DNA from 4 places in the Vreelandella halophytica genome. Region 1 is predicted to be linked to each of the others. Evidence: predicted binding sites of a transcription regulator. Region 1 holds the regulator's gene; each other region holds the start of a gene.
What was found. Region 1 encodes sigma-54, which starts transcription at its own class of promoters, with help from an activator protein. Its sites were predicted from a motif close to TGGCACNNNNNTTGCTNT; they were not measured.
Positions count from the first base shown of each region.

Region 2: ACWHXT_RS11185 (sugar phosphorylase) is a predicted target of sigma-54. The motif match lies at 3,708-3,725, and genes of this name have one in related genera.
Region 3: codB (cytosine permease) is a predicted target of sigma-54. The motif match lies at 2,988-3,005, and genes of this name have one in related genera.
Region 4: ACWHXT_RS16650 (amino acid ABC transporter substrate-binding protein) is a predicted target of sigma-54. The motif match lies at 3,168-3,185, and genes of this name have one in related genera.

Region 1 covers NZ_OZ309107.1:2,140,236-2,144,715, reverse strand. The annotation lists gene rapZ (RNase adapter RapZ) at 1-411, opposite strand, end outside; gene ACWHXT_RS10095 (PTS sugar transporter subunit IIA) at 457-927, opposite strand; gene hpf (ribosome hibernation-promoting factor, HPF/YfiA family) at 932-1,240, opposite strand; gene ACWHXT_RS10085 (RNA polymerase factor sigma-54) at 1,323-2,735, opposite strand; gene lptB (LPS export ABC transporter ATP-binding protein) at 2,841-3,590, opposite strand; gene lptA (lipopolysaccharide transport periplasmic protein LptA) at 3,601-4,092, opposite strand; gene lptC (LPS export ABC transporter periplasmic protein LptC) at 4,101-4,480, opposite strand, start outside.
Region 2 covers NZ_OZ309107.1:2,403,761-2,408,240, reverse strand. The annotation lists gene ACWHXT_RS11195 (methyl-accepting chemotaxis protein) at 1-881, opposite strand, end outside; gene dsbG (thiol:disulfide interchange protein DsbG) at 1,039-1,806, opposite strand; gene ACWHXT_RS11185 (sugar phosphorylase) at 1,868-3,676, opposite strand; gene nrdR (transcriptional regulator NrdR) at 3,937-4,458, shown strand; gene ribD (bifunctional diaminohydroxyphosphoribosylaminopyrimidine deaminase/5-amino-6-(5-phosphoribosylamino)uracil reductase RibD) at 4,458-4,480, shown strand, end outside.
Region 3 covers NZ_OZ309107.1:413,393-417,872, forward strand. The annotation lists gene ACWHXT_RS02020 (YbaK/EbsC family protein) at 1-359, opposite strand, end outside; gene codA (cytosine deaminase) at 411-1,658, opposite strand; gene codB (cytosine permease) at 1,670-2,935, opposite strand; gene ACWHXT_RS02035 (ABC transporter substrate-binding protein) at 3,106-3,996, opposite strand; gene ACWHXT_RS02040 (class I SAM-dependent methyltransferase) at 4,200-4,480, shown strand, end outside.
Region 4 covers NZ_OZ309107.1:3,585,851-3,590,330, forward strand. The annotation lists gene hemE (uroporphyrinogen decarboxylase) at 1-967, shown strand, start outside; gene speE (polyamine aminopropyltransferase) at 964-1,824, shown strand; gene ACWHXT_RS16645 (amino acid ABC transporter substrate-binding protein) at 2,023-2,994, shown strand; gene ACWHXT_RS16650 (amino acid ABC transporter substrate-binding protein) at 3,246-4,271, shown strand; gene ACWHXT_RS16655 (amino acid ABC transporter permease) at 4,354-4,480, shown strand, end outside.

The DNA of each region.
Region 1 (4,480 bases):
CATCAGATCCGCCAGCTCGCGGATGCCAAAAAGCGTCTCTTCCTCCTTGGCGATCGCTTCTTCCAGGGTCATTCCGCTGTCTCGGGTCAACGGGTGGCGCCGGCGTGTGGCCGAATAGCGCTCGAGCAAAATCCGGGCGTCGGTGGTCAGATAAATCACCTGCACCCGGGTACTGCCGGATTTGATGTCCTGAAGCAGCGCCGGAAAGCGCTCCAGGGCTGTGGGCAGGTTGCGCGCATCGATACTCACCGCCAAATGCGTGCGCTCGCCTTGCTGTCCTAGCTCATCGACCAATGAACCCAGCAGCATGGCCGGCAGGTTGTCGATGGCGTAGTAGCCCAGGTCCTCCAGCGCCTGAAGCGCAATGGACTTTCCCGACCCGGAGCGGCCGCTGATAATCACCAGTTGCATAGTGTTTCTCTTCGGTCTGTAGGGCTGGGTGGGTAGGGCCTGGTTCTAGCTGCCCGTTTGCTCGCGAATTTTGGCGGTGACGATCTCCAAAAGCTCGCGCTGGCTCTCGCATTTGCGAAACTGTGCGCGGGTGGCGACGTCATTCATGATGGTGGCGACCTGACCCAACAGCGCAAGGTGGGTGTCGTCGGCCTCTTCCGGCACCAGCAGTACAAACACTAGGTCCACCGGGTCACCGTCGATAGCGTCGAAATCCACCGGTTCGGCAAGCTTTAAAAAGCCAGCGATAGGAGCGCTGCAGTGAGGGCTACGGGCGTGGGGAATCGCGACCCCATTCCCAATGCCGGTACTGCCTAATCGCTCGCGGCCGATCAAACGGCTGAACACTTCCTGGCTATCCAGGCTGGGCGTATTTTGGGCGATGAAGGTGCTGAAGAACTCTAGCACGCGCTTTTTGCTGCCCCCGGGGACGTCGAACAGCACGCGCTCCGGGGGGAGTATGGTTTCCAGGGTCATCGATTTAACGCACGCCAGCGCCCTGGGCGCGAGCTTGTGCTTTTTCCTTGTGTTTTACGAGTTGGCGGTCGACCTTGTCGGCCAGCGCGTCAATGGCGGCGTACATGTCATTGTCCTGGGCTTCGGCGTGCAAATCGGCGCCGGCTGCGTGTAGGGTGCAGGCAGCCTGCTGGCGCTCTTTCTCGATGGAAAGCGTGACATGAACGGTGGTGATGTTGTCGTAGTGACGCTCGATACGTTCGAGTTTTTCGTTAACGTAATCGCGCAGAGCGTCGGTCAGTTCCAGGTGATGGCCCGTAATGTTGACTTGCATCGACGTACTCCTAATCCAGGACTGTCCTTTGATTGTAACTCTTTTTCTACCATTGCAAAGCCCCGGCGGCCAGTTTCACTTTTTAACGCAAACGCCGCCGTTCGCTGGAGGAGGGAATCCCCATGGCTTCGCGGTATTTTGCCACTGTGCGCCGCGCTACGCTAATGCCGCCATCTTCCAATAGTGACACCAGGCGGCTGTCCGAGAGCGGCTTGCCCGGCGTCTCTTCTTGAATCAGTTTTTTCAACCGGGCGCGGATCGCCGTGCTCGAGTGGCTGTCGTTGCCGTCATGACCGCTCACCTGGCTCGAGAAGAAGTACTTGAGCTCGAATACACCGCGGGGGGTGTGAATGTATTTTTGCGTCGTCACCCGTGAAATCGTCGATTCGTGCATCTCCACGGCCTCGGCGATATCGGCGAGTATCAAGGGTTTCATGGCCTCTTCGCCGCGCTCCAAAAAGCCCAGCTGGCGGGCGATGATCTCGCGACCAACGCGCAACAGGGTATCGTTGCGACTCGACAGGCTTTTGATCAGCCAGCGCGCCTCTTGCAGGTGCTCTTTTAAAAACTGGTTGTCCTGGCTCTTGTCCGCTCGCTTGATCAGGCTTGCGTAGTCCGGCTGGACGCGCAGCCGCGGAAGCGCTTCGGGGTTGAGCTCGAGGTGCCAGCCTTCGTTATCGTGGCGCACCACCAGATCCGGGGTGATGTAGCTTTCGTTGGTGACGCCATATGCGCTGCCCGGGCGCGGGTCGAGGCTTCTGATCAGCCCGATGACGTCATCGAGCTGCTCGTCGTCAAGCCCCAGACGGCGCTTCAAAAGGCGCAGGTCGTCCTTGCCGAGCGCTTCGAGAAACTGGCGCACCAGGCGTTTGGCGGGCACCAGAAGCGGCGTGTCGTCGGCCAGGGTGGCGAGCTGGAGCATCAGGCATTCGCGCAGGTCGCGGGCGAAAACGCCGGTGGGTTCGAACTGCTGCATACGCATCAGCGTGTTTTCCACCTCGCGCTGACTCAAACCTTCGAGCCCCTGGGCCTTGAGCCCTTCGCGAATATCGTTGAGAGGCTGGGTGAGGTAGCCGTTGGGGTCCAGCGCGTCGATCAGGCTTTCGGCAATGGCGTATTCGCGCTCACTGGCGTCGGTCATGGCCAGCTGCCAAAGCAGGTGGCCATGCAGGCTTTGACCCGCCGCCTGGCGCTCGAAATCCGGCCCCTCGCTGCCGGCGCTGGCCGCCATGTCCTGATAGGTGTCGGACCACTCGCTATCGATGGAGAGTTCGCTGGGGATGCTCTCTTCCCATTCGGCTTCGGCGGTCTCGGTCACGCTCTCTTCGCCAAACTCGTCCTCTTGTTCCAGCAGCGGGTTGGCGTCGAGCGCCTGCTGAATTTCCTGGCGAAGATCGAGGGTGGAGAGCTGCAGCAGGGCAATGGCCTGCTGCAGTTGAGGCGTCATGGTCAGCTGCGTGCCGACCCGCAGCTGTAAAGAGGCTTTCATGACCATTGAAGAACCACTCGTTACTCGTAAAGCTCCACCCTAGTGCGAGTTGGGGTCTGGCGCAAGTGCAATAAATATGCCACTACACGGAACTTTAGGATTGGCGATGGTTTAGAGGCGGAAATCGGCGCCCAGGTAGACCTCACGAACCTTCTGGTTATTCAAAATGGCGGTTGAGTCGCCGCTTGCGATGATGTGGCCGTCACCTACGATATAGGCGATATCGCAGATATCCAGCGTCTCGCGCACGTTGTGGTCGGTGATGAGTACCCCGATGTGGCGTGCCTTGAGGGCCAGGATGATCGACTTGATCTCGCCGACCGAGATCGGGTCGACCCCGGCGAAGGGCTCGTCGAGCAAAATGAACGCGGGGTCGGTGGCAAGCGAGCGGGCAATCTCCACGCGGCGGCGCTCGCCGCCGGAAAGGCTCATGCCCAGGTTGTCGCGGATATGGGTAATGTGGAAATCGTCGAGCAATTGCTCCAGGCGCGCTTCCCGTGCGCGGCGGTCCAGCTCCTTGCGCGTTTCCAGAATCGCCAAGATGTTATCGGCCACCGACAGCTTGCGAAAAATCGATGCCTCCTGGGGGAGGTAACCGATGCCGGCGGTGGCGCGTTCGTGCATCGGTGCCCGAGTCAGGTCGCGCTCGTCGATCCCCACCGTACCGGCGTCGGCCTTGACCAGGCCCACGATCATGTAAAACGAGGTGGTCTTGCCCGCCCCGTTGGGCCCGAGTAGGCCCACCACGCTGCCTTGGGTGATCTCCAGGTTGATGTCTTTTACCACCCGGCGACGCTTGTAGCTTTTGGCGAGGTGGCGGGCGTGAAGCGTTTTGACCGCCCCAGGTTGCGTGCTCGACACGGTCATTCTCCTATTGCGCGGGCTGTAGCGTCATGCGGATGCGCTGGTTGTCGCTACCGCTAACGTCTGAGCGCGCCTGAACCACTTCGCGGTCGATGAAGTACTCGAGACGCCCGCCCTGAAAGCGGTCGGCCCGCTGGTGGAGTTCGGCCTGGTCGATAAGCTCGATGCGCCGTTCGCTGACGTGGTAGACGATGCGCCGCGCCCATCCCTCCATCGGGCCTTCGTCGTTTTCGAGCTGGTTGCGAAGGTAGGCGCGCTCGCCGGTGGCCACAGCCTGGGAAAGCTCGCCGGCGTCGTTGCGCGAGATTTCGACACGGTCACCGCGAATCTGCATTTCCCCCTGGCGGATATCCACATTACCGGAGTAGACGGCGGTACCCGCGCGCTGATCAAGGTCAAGCCGGTCGGCTTCGACTTCGACGGGGGCCTGGCTTGTCTGGGCGGCGGCGCTCAAAGGCAGGGCCAGTACCAGTAGCGCGGTACGTAAAAACGGGTGCATAACGACTCCTAAGGCGTTGAGCGGGCGGGCGGGTGAGTGCCGCGTACGTTATCGGTGAGCCGGACCTGGCTCGTGTCGAGCCAGACATCCATGCGGTTGGCGCTCATCTGCTGAGGAGGCTGCTGTAAAAGGGCCGGTGCCTCGGTGTAGGCGTGGCGGTCGATGCCATCGTAGTGTAGCCGCTCGGTATCGAGCTGCCAGCCCTCGTCCGGGGCGAGTAGCTTGGCCGAGCCCTCCATGATCAGGGACTGGTGCTCGTTTTGCAGTATGCCGTGGTCGGCGCTGGCGAGCCACTGGCGCTGGTCGGAATCGAATAGCGTCGCCCGCGGCGCGTCGGCCTCGGTCAGCGCTTGCTGAGGCGTATGGACCAGGTGCGGCGTTTGAAGGC
Region 2 (4,480 bases), 260 kb from region 1:
GCCTGCTGCTCGGTGCGCGTCGAAAGCTCTTCGTTGACGCCCACGATCTGCTCGACCCCGCTGTTGACCTGGTCGGCGCCCTGGTGAATCCCGCCAATCGTATCCGCCAGGTTTTCCCGCATACGGTTGATATTGAACAGCAAGCTGTGTTGATCCGAGCGGGCAAGCGTGGTGCTGCGGGTCAGGTCACCATCGGCAATATGGCTGACCACGTTGGCGGCATAGCGCGGGTCACCCCCCAGCCGGCGTCCTACATCGCGAATGATCCAGCCCATTAAAAGCGCCACGGGCAAGCCGATAATGAGAAAGGCGATCAGCGACTGAATCAGGTTGCTAATAAAATCCGCGTTGATGTCATCGGTATAGATGCCCGCGCCATAGGCCCAGCCCCAATCAGGTAAGTAAGCGAAATAGCTGATTTTGGGAAACTGGTCGTCACCCGCATCGATGCGGCGCGAATAGTACTCGACGTGGCCGCCGCCGGACTTGGCCGCCTCCATGAAGGCGCTGTAGAGATACATGCCGCGACTGTCCTGGAAGCTACTCATATCGTCGCCCCGTTCACGCCTGGGGTGCGCGACGATATCGAGCTGTTCGTCGAAAGCGAAGATATATTCGCCGTCGCCAAAGCCGGCGTTGACGATGCTCTCGATTGCGCGCTGCTGCGCCTGCTCGCGGGTAAGCTCGCCGCTGGCGGCCCGCGCTTGAAGTGATTCCAACTGGGAACCCAGACTCTCGACTACCTGCTGGATACTGGTGCGCCGCTCCTCCTCCATGGTTTGTCGAGTATCCCAGCTAAGCCAGCCCACCAGAGCCAGCATGGCAAAGCATATGATGGCCAGTACGCCCCACAGTCTTTGGTTCAACGTTAATCGTGTCATGGTGTTCCCGGTTTGGTTTTATTTAAAACAAGCACCTTCAGATACGATGCTGTATATCGGCGGAAACCGGCGGAGCATTAATAAAAAAAACCGCTTGCAGAGCAAGCGGATGATGAGGGGCGGGGTGCGTCTTGTTCCGAGTTATAGTGAGCGCGCCTCAAGGCGCCTCACTGCCCATCATGTCGATCAAGCGCTCCTCGCTTGGCAACCCCTCGATACGATCAAGGCGGATATGGCCGTCGTCGGTTTCGCGCTGGAAAGCGCTGGTCGGGGTGGCGTTCAGGCCAAGCGCCTCGAAGAGCTGGTTATTGGTGTAGACCTGCTCCTCGATCGCGATCGCCTGGGCGCTGGCCTCGATAGGCTCGCCTTCGCTATGCGCTTTCAAGGCCGCCGACGGGTCATCGGCGGCGAGCAGCGTGGCGGCCAGCGCCGGGCTGTTGGGCGCCAATATACCGACCATGATGTGGCGAAGCTGGACCTCGCCGGCCTCGACCCAGGGGCGGGTTTGGCGCCAAAGCTGCTTGCAGTAGCGACAGTTGGCATCGGTGAACATGTAGACCGTCCTGGGCGCTTCGCGGTCGCCATCCTGAATCCAGTGGCTCTGCACAAGGCTTTGCCAAGTCTGCGCTTCCAACGGTACGCGCACAGAAGCCTCGAGCTGATCTTCGGTGACATTTTCACCTTGGCGATCCATCATCGTGCCGATAATGGCGTGCTCGCCGTCCGGCGTCAGGTAGATGATCATTTCCTGACCTGGCGTGCTGGCGCCAAAGCCGGTAAGCCCACCCGGGGCTTCGAAGCGTTCGTGAATCATGACGCCCTGATCGCGCAGCGCCTCGATGGGAGCGGGCAGTTCTGAGGCAACGCCAGGCGTCGCCCCCAGGCCTGCGCTTGCAAGCGCGGTGAGCAGTGATTTTTTAAACATGACCGGCATGGGGGGAGTGGCCTCAAGGGAGTGGGTCGTCGTGCAGCGCAGGTCGAGCGATTCAACCACCCTCGCGCACCAGCCAGCGAACCGCGTAGGGTGGCAGGGCTTTTTCCGGTATCCAAGCCTGCTCGCTATCGAGTGTTCGCCAGGTGTGCCGGTCGAGGGTGTCTGTCAGCGTCTCACCGGCCTCTTCGAGCGGGGCGGGCTTGTCGGTCACGTTGAAAAGCGCCAGCAAGGTTCTACCGTCTTGAAGCGGGCCGCGCTCGATGGCCAGTACGTTGTCGCTTGTCGCGATAACGCGCTGGGCGGCGCCCGGATGAAAGCATGGCTCTGAGCGGCGCTGCTTCAAAAATTCGCGTAGCGCAAAGAATATATCATGGGTCGGCGTCGTCGGGCTTTCCAGCAACAGCTCCAGCTCATCAAGCGCCCAGTGGTGACGGTTGATCGAGCGCAACCGTCCGCTTCGTTCTACGCCTTCGACGTCGTTGAGCGAGCCGGTCAGGGTGTGAATGTAAAGCGCGGGAATCCCCTGCAGCGTGAGCATGATCGCCTGGCTACACAAAAACCGGGCGATCTGCCAGGGGTCCGGTCCGCGGCGGGTGCCGCGCATTGCCTCGAACCAGGTGATGTTGATCTCGTAGGCCGTGTCGCTGCCGTCGGGGTTACTGCGCATGCTGACAAAACCGCCGAAGCGGTGCATCAATTCAAGCAAAGCGTCGCGCTCGTGATCGGGTAGCAGGCCCTCCAGCGGGCGCACGCCGATGCCGTCGTGGCTGGCGGTAAAATTCAAGTAGGTGCAGTTGTCCGGAAGCGTGGGCAGGCTTGCAAGCCAGGCCTGTAGGGTCGAGGTTTCACCCCGGGTAAGGGTGTGCAATAAAAGTGGCGGCAGGGCGAACTGATACACCATGTGCGCCTCATCCGCGGTTTTCACGGGCTCTGTTGCATCCGGCAGTAGCCGCTCGAGGCCGAAGTAGCTGATGTTCTCCGCGTGGGGCACGTTGGTTTCGGTGATCAACAGCGTCCCCGGGGCCACCTCGTCGACGATCGCGCGCAAAAGGCGCACCACGGTATGGGTTTCGGGCAGGTGGATGCAGTTCGTGCCCAGGCGTTTCCATAAAAACGCCACGGCGTCGAGGCGGATGATGCGAATACCCTGCAGTAGATAGAAAAGCAGAATGCCCACGAATTCGAGCAGGACATCCGGGTTTTCGAAGTTCAGATCGATCTGGTCGTCGGAAAAGGTCGCCCACAGGTGGCGCGTGCCGCGCCGGGTGGCCACGGGCACCAAAAGCGGGCTACTGCGTGGCCGGGTCACTTGGGAGACATTCGTCTGTGGGTCGGCCTCGATAAAGAAATCGCGCCCGGGCAGGCTCCCGGTCAGGTAGTCAACGAACCAGAGCGACTCCCGGGAGACGTGGTTGAGTACCAAATCGCCCATGAGGTCGAAGTGGTGGGCAATCTCGCGAATATGCGACCAATCGCCGAGCTCGGGATTGACCTCCCGGTAGTGAATGACCGAGAAACCGTCGTCGCTGCTCCAGGGAAAGAAGGGCAGTACGTGCACGCCGCTAATGCAGTCGCCCAGGCGGTTGCGTAAAAAATCGCTGAGCACGGTAAGGGGAGGCTGGTCCTCGGCGGTGATCGAGTCGCCATAGCTGATCACCCACTGATCCCTTTCGCTCCAAAGTGGTGCGCCGGGAGGGGCGTCATTCACCCGGGCAACCGGCGTGCCGTCCTGGCTTTCGCCCCTTGCCCGGGCGTCGGCGTAGTACGCCAGGTGCTGGTTGATTCGCCGGACGACCTCGTCCGCGCGGTGGCCATAAAGGTGGGTCAAATAGCGGTGAAGCGTTTGCTCGAAAGGCGTCATGGCGCGTCCTCTTGTGATAGCTGTAACAAACGCTGCAGCTTGTGTGCCAAATCGTTACAATGCTAGGTTATGGCCGCATCGATATAAAAGGCGGCGGCCCCTGCATATCGAACGAACCCTTGTGGGGCTATTCAGTAAGCCTTTAAAAAATCTGTTTTTAAAGGCCTGCTTTTAAACGGCTCTTGTTCGATAGCGTGGCGTTTTAAAAACGCGCTCAGGCGGCACAACGTTATTACTGCTCTAACCATAGGTTGACGGCCATGCATTGCCCTTTTTGTGGTGCTAATGATACTCGAGTCACCGACTCGCGCCTGGTGGCAGACGGCGACCAGGTGCGGCGGCGGCGCCAGTGCGCCAGCTGCCAGGAGCGCTTTACCACCTACGAAACCGCGGAGCTCATCATGCCCCGGGTGGTAAAATCCGACGGCTCCCGTGAAAGTTTCAACGAGGCCAAGCTGCGCGCCGGTATGCTGCGCGCGCTGGAAAAGCGCCCGGTCAGCGCCGAGGCCATCGAAGCGGCGGTCGAACGCATTCGCCAGCAATTGCGTGCTCAAGGCGAGCGGGAAGTGAACGCCTGGGATATTGGCGAGGCGGTCATGAAAGCGTTGAGCGGGCTCGACCAGGTCGCGTACATCCGCTTTGCTTCGGTTTATCGCAAATTTCAGGATCTGGACGAGTTTCGCGCCGAGATCGACCGGCTGGCGCAAAGCCCTAAAGAGGCTTCCAGTGCTACGCCGGCAGGCGCTGATAATGAAACGGCAAAGCCTGGCGGAGAATCCTGATGAGCACGGCCTTTTCCACCCG
Region 3 (4,480 bases), 1.7 Mb from region 1:
TCATCGAAGCGCTTGAGCGAGGCATCGCAGTAAACCGGCACGTCGGCGGCAAGACCGAACGGGCAGACACCGCCGACCGGATGGCTGGTCAGTTCCATCACCGTATCGGCGTCGAGCATCGTCGCTTTGCCTTCGAATCGCGCGCGGATTTTGGCGTTGTCGATGCGGGCATCCCCGGCGGCCACGATCAAAAGCGGCATCTCGTTCACCTTGAAGGCGAGCGTCTTGGCGATTTGGCCCGGCTCGACGCCGTGAGTTTGGGCCGCCTCGGCCACGGTCGCCGTGCTCTCGCTGGATTCGATGATCTCGATGTCCGGGGCGTGCTCGGCCAGAAAACTGCGCACGGTTTCAACGCTCATACATCCACCTCCTTGTTGGGAACCGTTTCAGATTAACGCGGTTTTTTCGACTCAGCCAATCCAGTTTGGGGTAACGATGCGCGAGGGCTCGCGCTGCATGATGGTCTCGCCGTTTCGCACCGAAAGAAGCACGTCGCCCTGGTTGCGCAGCACGCTGTAGTCGTCCTCGCCGTCCAGTACGTTGAAGCTTGCCGGCTTGCCCACTTCGATGCCGTAGCGCTCCTGGATATTGAGCGTGCGCGCGCTGTTGTCGGTCACCAAGGAGAGCGCCTGGCTGAAGTCCTTGTAGCCCATCATCTGACAGATATGCAGGCCGAAATCCAGCGTGCGCAAGAGCTTGCCGTTACCCAGCGAATACCAGGGATCAAAAATCGAGTCCTCGGCGAAGCAGACGTTGATACCCGCCTCATTGAGCTCTTTAACGCGTGTGACGCCGCGACGTTTGGGGTAGGTGTCGAAGCGCCCCTGCAAGTGAATGCTCTCGGTCGGGCAGGAGATGAAGTTGATGCCTGACTTCTTGAGTAACAAGAAGAGCTTCGAGCAGTAAGCGTTATCGTAGGAGTGCATGGCCACGGTGTGGCTGGCGGTCACCCGCGAGCCCAGGTCGTTGAACAGCGCCTCGGCCGCCAGCACTTCGAGAAAGCGTGAGTTGGGGTCGTCGATCTCGTCGCAGTGCACGTCGACCAGCCGGTCGTACTTCAGGGCCAACTCGATGACGCGCTTCATGGAGGCCACGCCAAGCTCCCGGGTGTACTCGAAGTGCGGGATGCCGCCGACCACGTCGGCGCCGATCTCCAGCGCCTCCTCCATGAGCTTGTCACCGCCGGGGTAGGAGAGCAGCCCGTCCTGGGGAAACGCCACCACCTGAATCTCGATCTTGTCCTTCAATTCGTCGCGAAGCGCACACAGCGTGCGCAGGCCGACCAGGCTCGGGTCGCTGGTGTCGGCGTGGGTACGCACGAACTGCACGCCGTTGCCGATCAGCAGGTTCAGCGTCTTGTACACGCGCTCGCGAATATCGTTTTCCGAGAGCAGCGGCTTGCGCTCGCCCCAGCGCTCGATACCTTCGAACAGGGTGCCGCTCTCGTTCCAGGCAGGCTCGCCGGCGGTCAGCGCGGCGTCCAGGTGAATATGGGGTTCGATGAAAGGCGCGCAGACCAGTTGGCCTTTGGCATCGGTTTGTTCTGGCGTCGCCTGATTGTGCCTGTCCTGGGCAGTAATAGCGCTAAATACGCCGTCCTCGATCGTAAGATGGAAAAGCTCGGAGCGGTGGCGCAGGCGGGCATTGACGATATCCATGGGAAGCTCACTTATTGTTTAGCGGTAGCGGGTGAGGGGGCGGTTGAAGAAGCCTGGTTCAGGCGAAGCAGTACGGCGTAGCTTAGCGCAGCGGCCAGCACCCCCACCAATGGGGGCAGCAGCGGCGAAAAGTAGGCCGCGCCCGCGCCGAGCGCGTAGGCGGCCAGGCCTCGGCGGTTGAAGTCGGGAAGTCGCGCGGTGTCCAGCGCCGGGTAACGGCCATTATGTTTCAGCCAAAAATCCGCCATGATGACCCCGCCCATCGGCGGGATGAACGTACCCAGCAACACCAGAAAGGGAATCAGCAGGTTATACATACCGCCCACCGCGAGTACGGTACCGATGGCCGCGCCGGCCACCGTGACCAGCCGGCGGCGCTTAGTGCGCAGCAGGTTACAGCCGGCTACGGCAAAGTTGTAGATGGTGTTGTCCTGGGTGGTCCAGATGTTGAGAAACAGCATCAGCACCGCCATGGAGACGAAGCCCTGGGCGATGAGCACGTCCACGATGTCCGCCTGCTGATAGATCATGGCGCCCAGGGCGCCGGTCAGTACCATGAGCCCGTTACCCACCAGGAAAGCCGCCAGCGTGGCCACCACCGCCGTGCGCGGGCTTTTGGCGAAGCGGCTCCAGTTGGTGGCCTGAGTGCCACCGCTAATAAACGTGCCGATGATCACCGTGACCGCCGCGGCCACGCTCATGCTCTCGGTGGGCGTTTGCCGGCCAAGTCCGGCCAGGCCGCCCACGTCCACCAGTCCGGTGAACAGGCTGATCACGATGAACAGCATCATCGCCGGCACGGCAAAACGCGAAAGCCAGTCCATACCGCGGTAACCAATCATCGCCGTGATGCAAAAGCCGAAGCCAAAAAGCACCATTAAGGGGCTTTCCATCCATTCGGGCATCCCCGTGGTGCGTACCAGTACCACCGCGATGGTCGCGGTGCCCCAGGCGTACCAGCCGATCTGGGTAAAGCCGAGGATGAAATCCGACAGCTTGCTGCCTTTTTCGCCAAAGCAGAAGCGTCCCATCAATACGGCGTTCAAGCCGCTTTTGCAGGCGATATAGCCAAGGGCCGCGGCGTAGGTGCCGAGTAGCAAATTGCCCGCCAGAATGATCCATAAAAGCTGGCCGATGGGAAACGCCTGGCCCAGCGAGCCGCCGGCCCACATGGTGGCGGTGAAGAAGGTGAACCCGAGCAGGACCACCGATGTGGATAAAAGCCCCTTGCGAGCGCTTTGGGGTACCTCTTTGAGGGGGTAGTCGGAAGATTGCACGGGCGTGGCCTCATGGTTAGCAACGTAATTGTTCGCAACGTAGTACTAACAATAAGCAATAATAGTGCCAGAACAGGGGCTTAATGGTTTGACGCCAGGTGTCGCCCAGGTTACTTCCATAAAAAAGCCCCTGCCCACCAGGTGGGAGGGGCTTGTGTACCCAAGAGCCGTTACGGCTGGGTTGCCAGTGCGCTGACCACTTCTTCGATCTGTAGCGTCAGGCTCTGCAGGCCGCCGCCGGAAAGATACCAAAGCTCGGGAGAGAGCAGTGCCACCTCGGCATTGTCGGCACCGGCGTCCGCGAGCTGCTGGCGCAGTTCGTCGGCATCCAGCGGCTCCTGGCCGATGGCGGCGCTACGGTCGACGACCAACAGGCGCTCGGGGTCGATCTCGGCGATGGTTTCGGGGGTTAGCGTGACGAAGGTGCGCTCGCCAAACGTGCGTCGTTCGGCGCTCTCGGGGATGTCCTGGGTCGCGACCCCCAGCACCTCGTGGACCACCGGGTTTTCGTTCAGCGAGTAGCTGCCGTCGTTGTGCATGATCACCAGAGTGCGGGGAGCGTCCTCGAGCGCTTCGCGCTGGTTTTCGATTTCGCTGTGTAGCGTTTCCAGCGAGGTTTCGGCTTGCTCTTCGACGCCGGCGTGCTCGGCCAGAGTACGGACGTTGTCGTCGAAGGCGGCCAGGTAATCGTCACCGCTAATACCGGCATCGAACAGCGGCGCGAGCTCTTCGAACTCTGCTTTCGATTCGTTTTGGCGGCCGGTGTAGACGATCAGCGTCGGTTCGCTCTGTTCGAGCGCGTCGAGATCCGGGCTCTTTAGCCCGCCAAGGTCGGTGTACTCGTCGGCGTCGAAGTGAGCAAGGTAGTCCGGCAGCACCTGCTTGGGCAGGCCCACGACCTGGTCGCTTGCGCCCAGCGCGTCCAGGGTGTCCAGGCTACCCAGATCGAAAACGGCGAAGCGCTCATCCGCGTGGGCAGAAGCGCTCATGGCGGCCGCGAGCAGCGACGCCGTGATGACCGGTGTCTTCAGGGCGGCGTTGTTGAGGGGCATTTTTTTCATGATGTCTCCTTTTTGAGAAAGTGTTTTATATGAGATCGATTATCATAATGGCAAATTAGTCTGAGGCTGTCACGCTAATTCATTGAATTTACGAGCGCCTCAAGAAGCTCGCGGTTAATGTTTTAATTTGATATGTTATAATGTAATTAAATAGATGGCCTCGTTCGGCCATTCAAAAGGGCAACCGGTTTTGGGAGGGGCACGTGGCCTCACTACTTTTCGAGCACATCGAGGCACTACAGGGCGAGCGCCCCTGGGGCCACTTTCTGGACGCCGGGACCGGCGTCAACTCGATTGGCTGGGTCAGCGCTTTGAACACCGAGAGCTGGACGGCGGTCACCGGTGCCGGCGGCATGGCGCAAAGCGTCGAGCGCGCGGTGGCGGGCAAAAAACGCGACCAGGACCGTTTGGTACTGGGCAACTGGCAAGACCCGCGCTTTCTGGAAGAGGAGCGCTTCGACACCGTGCTGGCGGATTACCTGCT
Region 4 (4,480 bases), 1.4 Mb from region 1:
CAGCTTCATGGACCTTTGCCGCAATCAGGACTTCGCTTGCGAAGTGACCCTGCAGCCGCTGGAGCGCTTTCCGCTGGATGCCGCGATTTTGTTCTCGGACATTCTGACCATTCCCGACGCCATGGGCCTGGGGCTCTATTTCGAAACCGGTGAAGGGCCGAAATTTCGCAAGACCGTACGCACCCCGGAAGAGGTCGCGGCGCTTGGCGTGCCCGACGTCGAGCGCGACCTGGACTACGTGATGCGCGCGGTGTCCACCATTCGCCGCGAACTCAATGGCCGCATGCCGTTGATCGGCTTCTCCGGCAGCCCCTGGACGCTGGCGACCTACATGGTCGAAGGCGGCTCGAGCAAGGATTTCCGCCATCTGAAAACCATGCTCTACGACACCCCGGACACCATGCACCAGCTCCTCGATACGCTGGCCCACGCGGTGACCGACTACCTCAATGCCCAGATTCGCGCCGGCGCCCAGGCGGTGCAGATTTTCGATACCTGGGGCGGCTCGCTCTCCACACCGGCGTATCTCGAGTTTTCGCTTCGCTACATGGAGCAGATCGTCTCGGGCCTGATCCGCGAGCACGACGGCCGCCGCGTGCCGGTGATTCTGTTCACCAAAAACGGCGGGCAGTGGATCGAACACATCGCCTGCGCCGGTGCCGACGCGGTGGGGCTTGATTGGACCACCGAGCTCAGTGACGCCCGCGACCGGGTGGGCCATAAGGTGGCGCTACAGGGCAACCTGGACCCCAACGTGCTGTTTGCCCGGCCCTCGGCCATTCGCGCCGAAGTCGCCCGGGTACTGGAAAGCTACGGGCACGGGCCGGGCCATATCTTCAACCTGGGTCACGGCATCAGCCAGTTCACCAACCCCGACCACGTCAGCGCCTTCATGGAGGCACTGCACGAGCTTAGCCCCCAGTATCACAAGAACGACCACCCAAGCGACGCTGGAGAGAGCCGATGAGCGATTTCGATCAAACGCAGTGGTTCACCGAAGTCTTCGACGCCCACGGCAGCGCGTTCTCGCTCAAAGTCAGCGAGAAGCTTTGGGATGTACAAAGCGCCTATCAGCACCTGGAAGTCTATGCCACCGAGACCTACGGCAACCTGTTAGTGCTGGACGGCTGCGTGATGCTCACCGACCGGGACAACTTCCTGTACCACGAAATGATCGCCCATCCGGCGCTTTTCACCCATCAGGACCCGAAGCGCGTCGTGATCATCGGCGGCGGCGACTGCGGCACGCTGAAGGAAGTGCTGCGTCACGAAAGCGTGGAAAAAGTCACTCAAATCGACATCGACGAAGAGGTCACCAAGGCCTCCACACGCTTCTTCCCGGCGCTGGTCGCGTCCAACGGCGACCCGCGCGCGGAGCTTTTGTTCGCTGACGGCGTGAAGTGGGTCGATGAGGCCGAGGACGAAAGCGTCGATGTCCTCATCATCGACTCCACCGACCCGGTCGGCCCGGCGGAAGGGCTATTCAAGACCGAATTTCTGGCGCGCTGCCACCGCATTCTGCGTCCCGGCGGCGTGCTGGTGCAGCAAAGCGAATCACCGCTATATCACAGCGGGTCGATCATTCGTGAACTGCGCGAAGACATGAAGTCGGCCGGTTTCGAGAGCGTGGCAACGCTGCCCTTCCCCCAGCCGGTTTATCCGTCGGGCTGGTGGAGCGTGACGCTGGCGGGCAAGGCGACAAACGTTGAAAGCTTTCGCGAAGAGGCTGCCGCGGAGCATGAAATGCCGCTACAGTACTACACGGTAGAGGCTCACCGCGGCGCCCTGGCGCTGCCGCCGTTTATGCGCGCCGCTTTCGCTTAAATTCCCCAAAGCGACACGCACTGAATCGAGGCCGGGCACTGCTCGGCCTTTTTTGTAGCGCTTACCCACGCAAGGGACACAACAATGAACAAAGCGGATCACACAAGGGCAATCAAAAGGACCCTCACAAGGGCTATCCCAGGGGCTATCCCAAGGGTCAGGGGTTGGCGCATCAAGCTAGCGACCGGGGCGGCGCTTTTGCTGCCGAGCCTGGCGCTGGCCACCACGCTTGAAACGGTGCAAGAGCGCGGCAGTCTGCGCTGCGGAGTCAATGCGGCCCAGCCCGGCTTCTCGGCGCTGGACGACGAAGACACCTACCGGGGGCTGGATACCGACATCTGCCGCGCGGTGGCCGCCGCCGCCCTGGGGGAAGGCGCCAACGTCGAGTTCGTGCCGCTGGATTCGGTCGAGCGCTTCGCGGCGCTTCAGTCCGGCGAGGTCGACGTGTTGGCCCGCACCACCACCTGGACCTCGACCCGGGATACGACCCTGGGGATCCATTTCACCGGGGTGAGCTACTTCGATGGCCAGGCCTTCATGGTGGCAAGCGAACTGGGCGTTCAAAGCGTAAGCGAGCTGGACGGCGCGGCGGTGTGCACCCAGTCCGGCACCACCAGCGAACTCAACCTGGCCGACTACTTCCGGTTGAACGGCATGAGCTTCGATGCGGTAGTGTTCGACGCCCCGGAGCAGTCCATCGCCGGCTTCGAGTCCGGACGCTGCGACGTTTTAAGCTCCGACGCCTCGCAGCTTTACGCCCAGCGCATGCAGCTGGCCGACCCGGACATGGCCATCGTCCTCCCCGAGACGATCTCCAAGGAGCCCCTGGGCCCGGCGGTGCGCCAGGGCGACGATCAGTGGTTCAACATCGTTAAATGGTCGCTGTTCGCCATGCTCAACGCCGAGGAACTGGGCGTGAGCATGGCCAACGTGGACGAACAACTCGAATCCGAAAGCCCGGATGTGATGCGCCTACTGGGCCGCGACGGTAATTTCGGCGAGGCGATGGGCCTTAATGCCGACTGGGCCTATCAAATCGTCAAGCAGGTGGGCAACTACGCCGAGATGTTCGATCGCAACGTGGGCGCTGACTCAGCGTTTAATATCGGACGCGGGCTGAACGGGCTGTGGCGCGATGGCGGCCTTCAGTACGCCCCACCCATTCGCTAACCATTTTTGCCCCACTCGCCTGTTTTCACTGGCCGATTCGGCAGGGTCCGCACGGCCAGTGCACCAAAGAAGCTCAACCAGTAGCCGAAGTTGCACTTTTTTGCAGCACAACTTTGGTCAAAACGTTGCCGCTTTTGCGTTGAAAAGCGCTGAATGAGCCGATATGTCCTTTCTGGCATCTTCCTTGCTAGCGTTATGTGCCGTGCTTCGGCATTTATAACGAAATTTAATAACGAGGAAGGGAAACAACCATGCTTAACAAAAAACACGTGGTACTGCTGGGCTGTGCTGGCGCCATCACCTTATCGGGTGTAGCAAGCGTTCAGGCAGATGTCTTGGAAGATACGCGCTCACGAGGCGCCGTGCAGTGTGGCGTAAGTGATGGTTTGCCCGGTTTCTCCGCCCCGGACGACAGCGGCGAGTGGCAAGGCCTGGACGTTGACGTCTGCCGCGCCGTGGCTGCTGCCGTGCTGGGCGATGCGGACGCGGTCAACTACATCTCGCTGAACGCCGTCGAGCGCTTCACCGCGCTGCAGTCTGGCGAGATCGACGTGCTTTCTCGTAACACCACCTGGACCACCACCCGCGACACTACCTTGGGCCTGAACTTTACTGGCGTGACCTTCTACGACGGTATCGGCTTCATGGTCAACCGTGACTTGGGCCTTAACGGCGCCGACGAGCTCGACGGCGCGGCGATCTGTATCCAGTCCGGTACCACCACCGAACTCAACGTGGCGGACTACTTCCGGGCCAACGACATGGCCTTCGATCCGATCGTCTTCGACACCTCCGAGCAAACCGTGGGCGGTTTCCAGTCCGGGCGCTGTGACGTGCTGACTTCGGATACCTCCCAGCTCGCCGCGCTGCGCATCCAGCTCGACGAGCCGGACAGCGCGATGATCCTTCCCGAGATCATCTCCAAAGAGCCGCTGGGCCCGGTGGTTCGCCAGGGCGACGACACCTGGTTCAACATCGTTAAGTGGTCGCTGTTTGCCATGCTCAACGCTGAAGAGTACGGCGTGACCAGCGAAAACGTCGACGACATGATGGACAGTGAAAACCCGGATATCGCGCGTCTTCTGGGCCAGGACGGCAACTACGGCGAAGGCATGGGCCTTGAAGCCGACTGGGCGTACAACATCATCAGCCAAGTGGGTAACTACGCCGAAAGCTTTGATCGCAACGTCGGTATGGATTCACCGCTCGAGATCGAGCGCGGCGTCAACGCTCTTTGGAACCAGGGCGGCTTCCACTACGCACCGCCGATTCGCTAAGCGTCTCGCTTGACCCCGGCCCGCCGCGCTAACACCCAGGCGGGCCGTTTGATTGATCCTGCCGTATTGCGGAGACGCTTTCATGTCAGTAAGACCCAATGCTCGCCCGGTGGGCCACAAGCCCCCTTTCTGGCGAGACCGCGCTAAACGCGCGCTCATTTTTCAGGTGCTGGTGGTGGCGGTCGTCGCCATCTTTTTGCTCTATATCG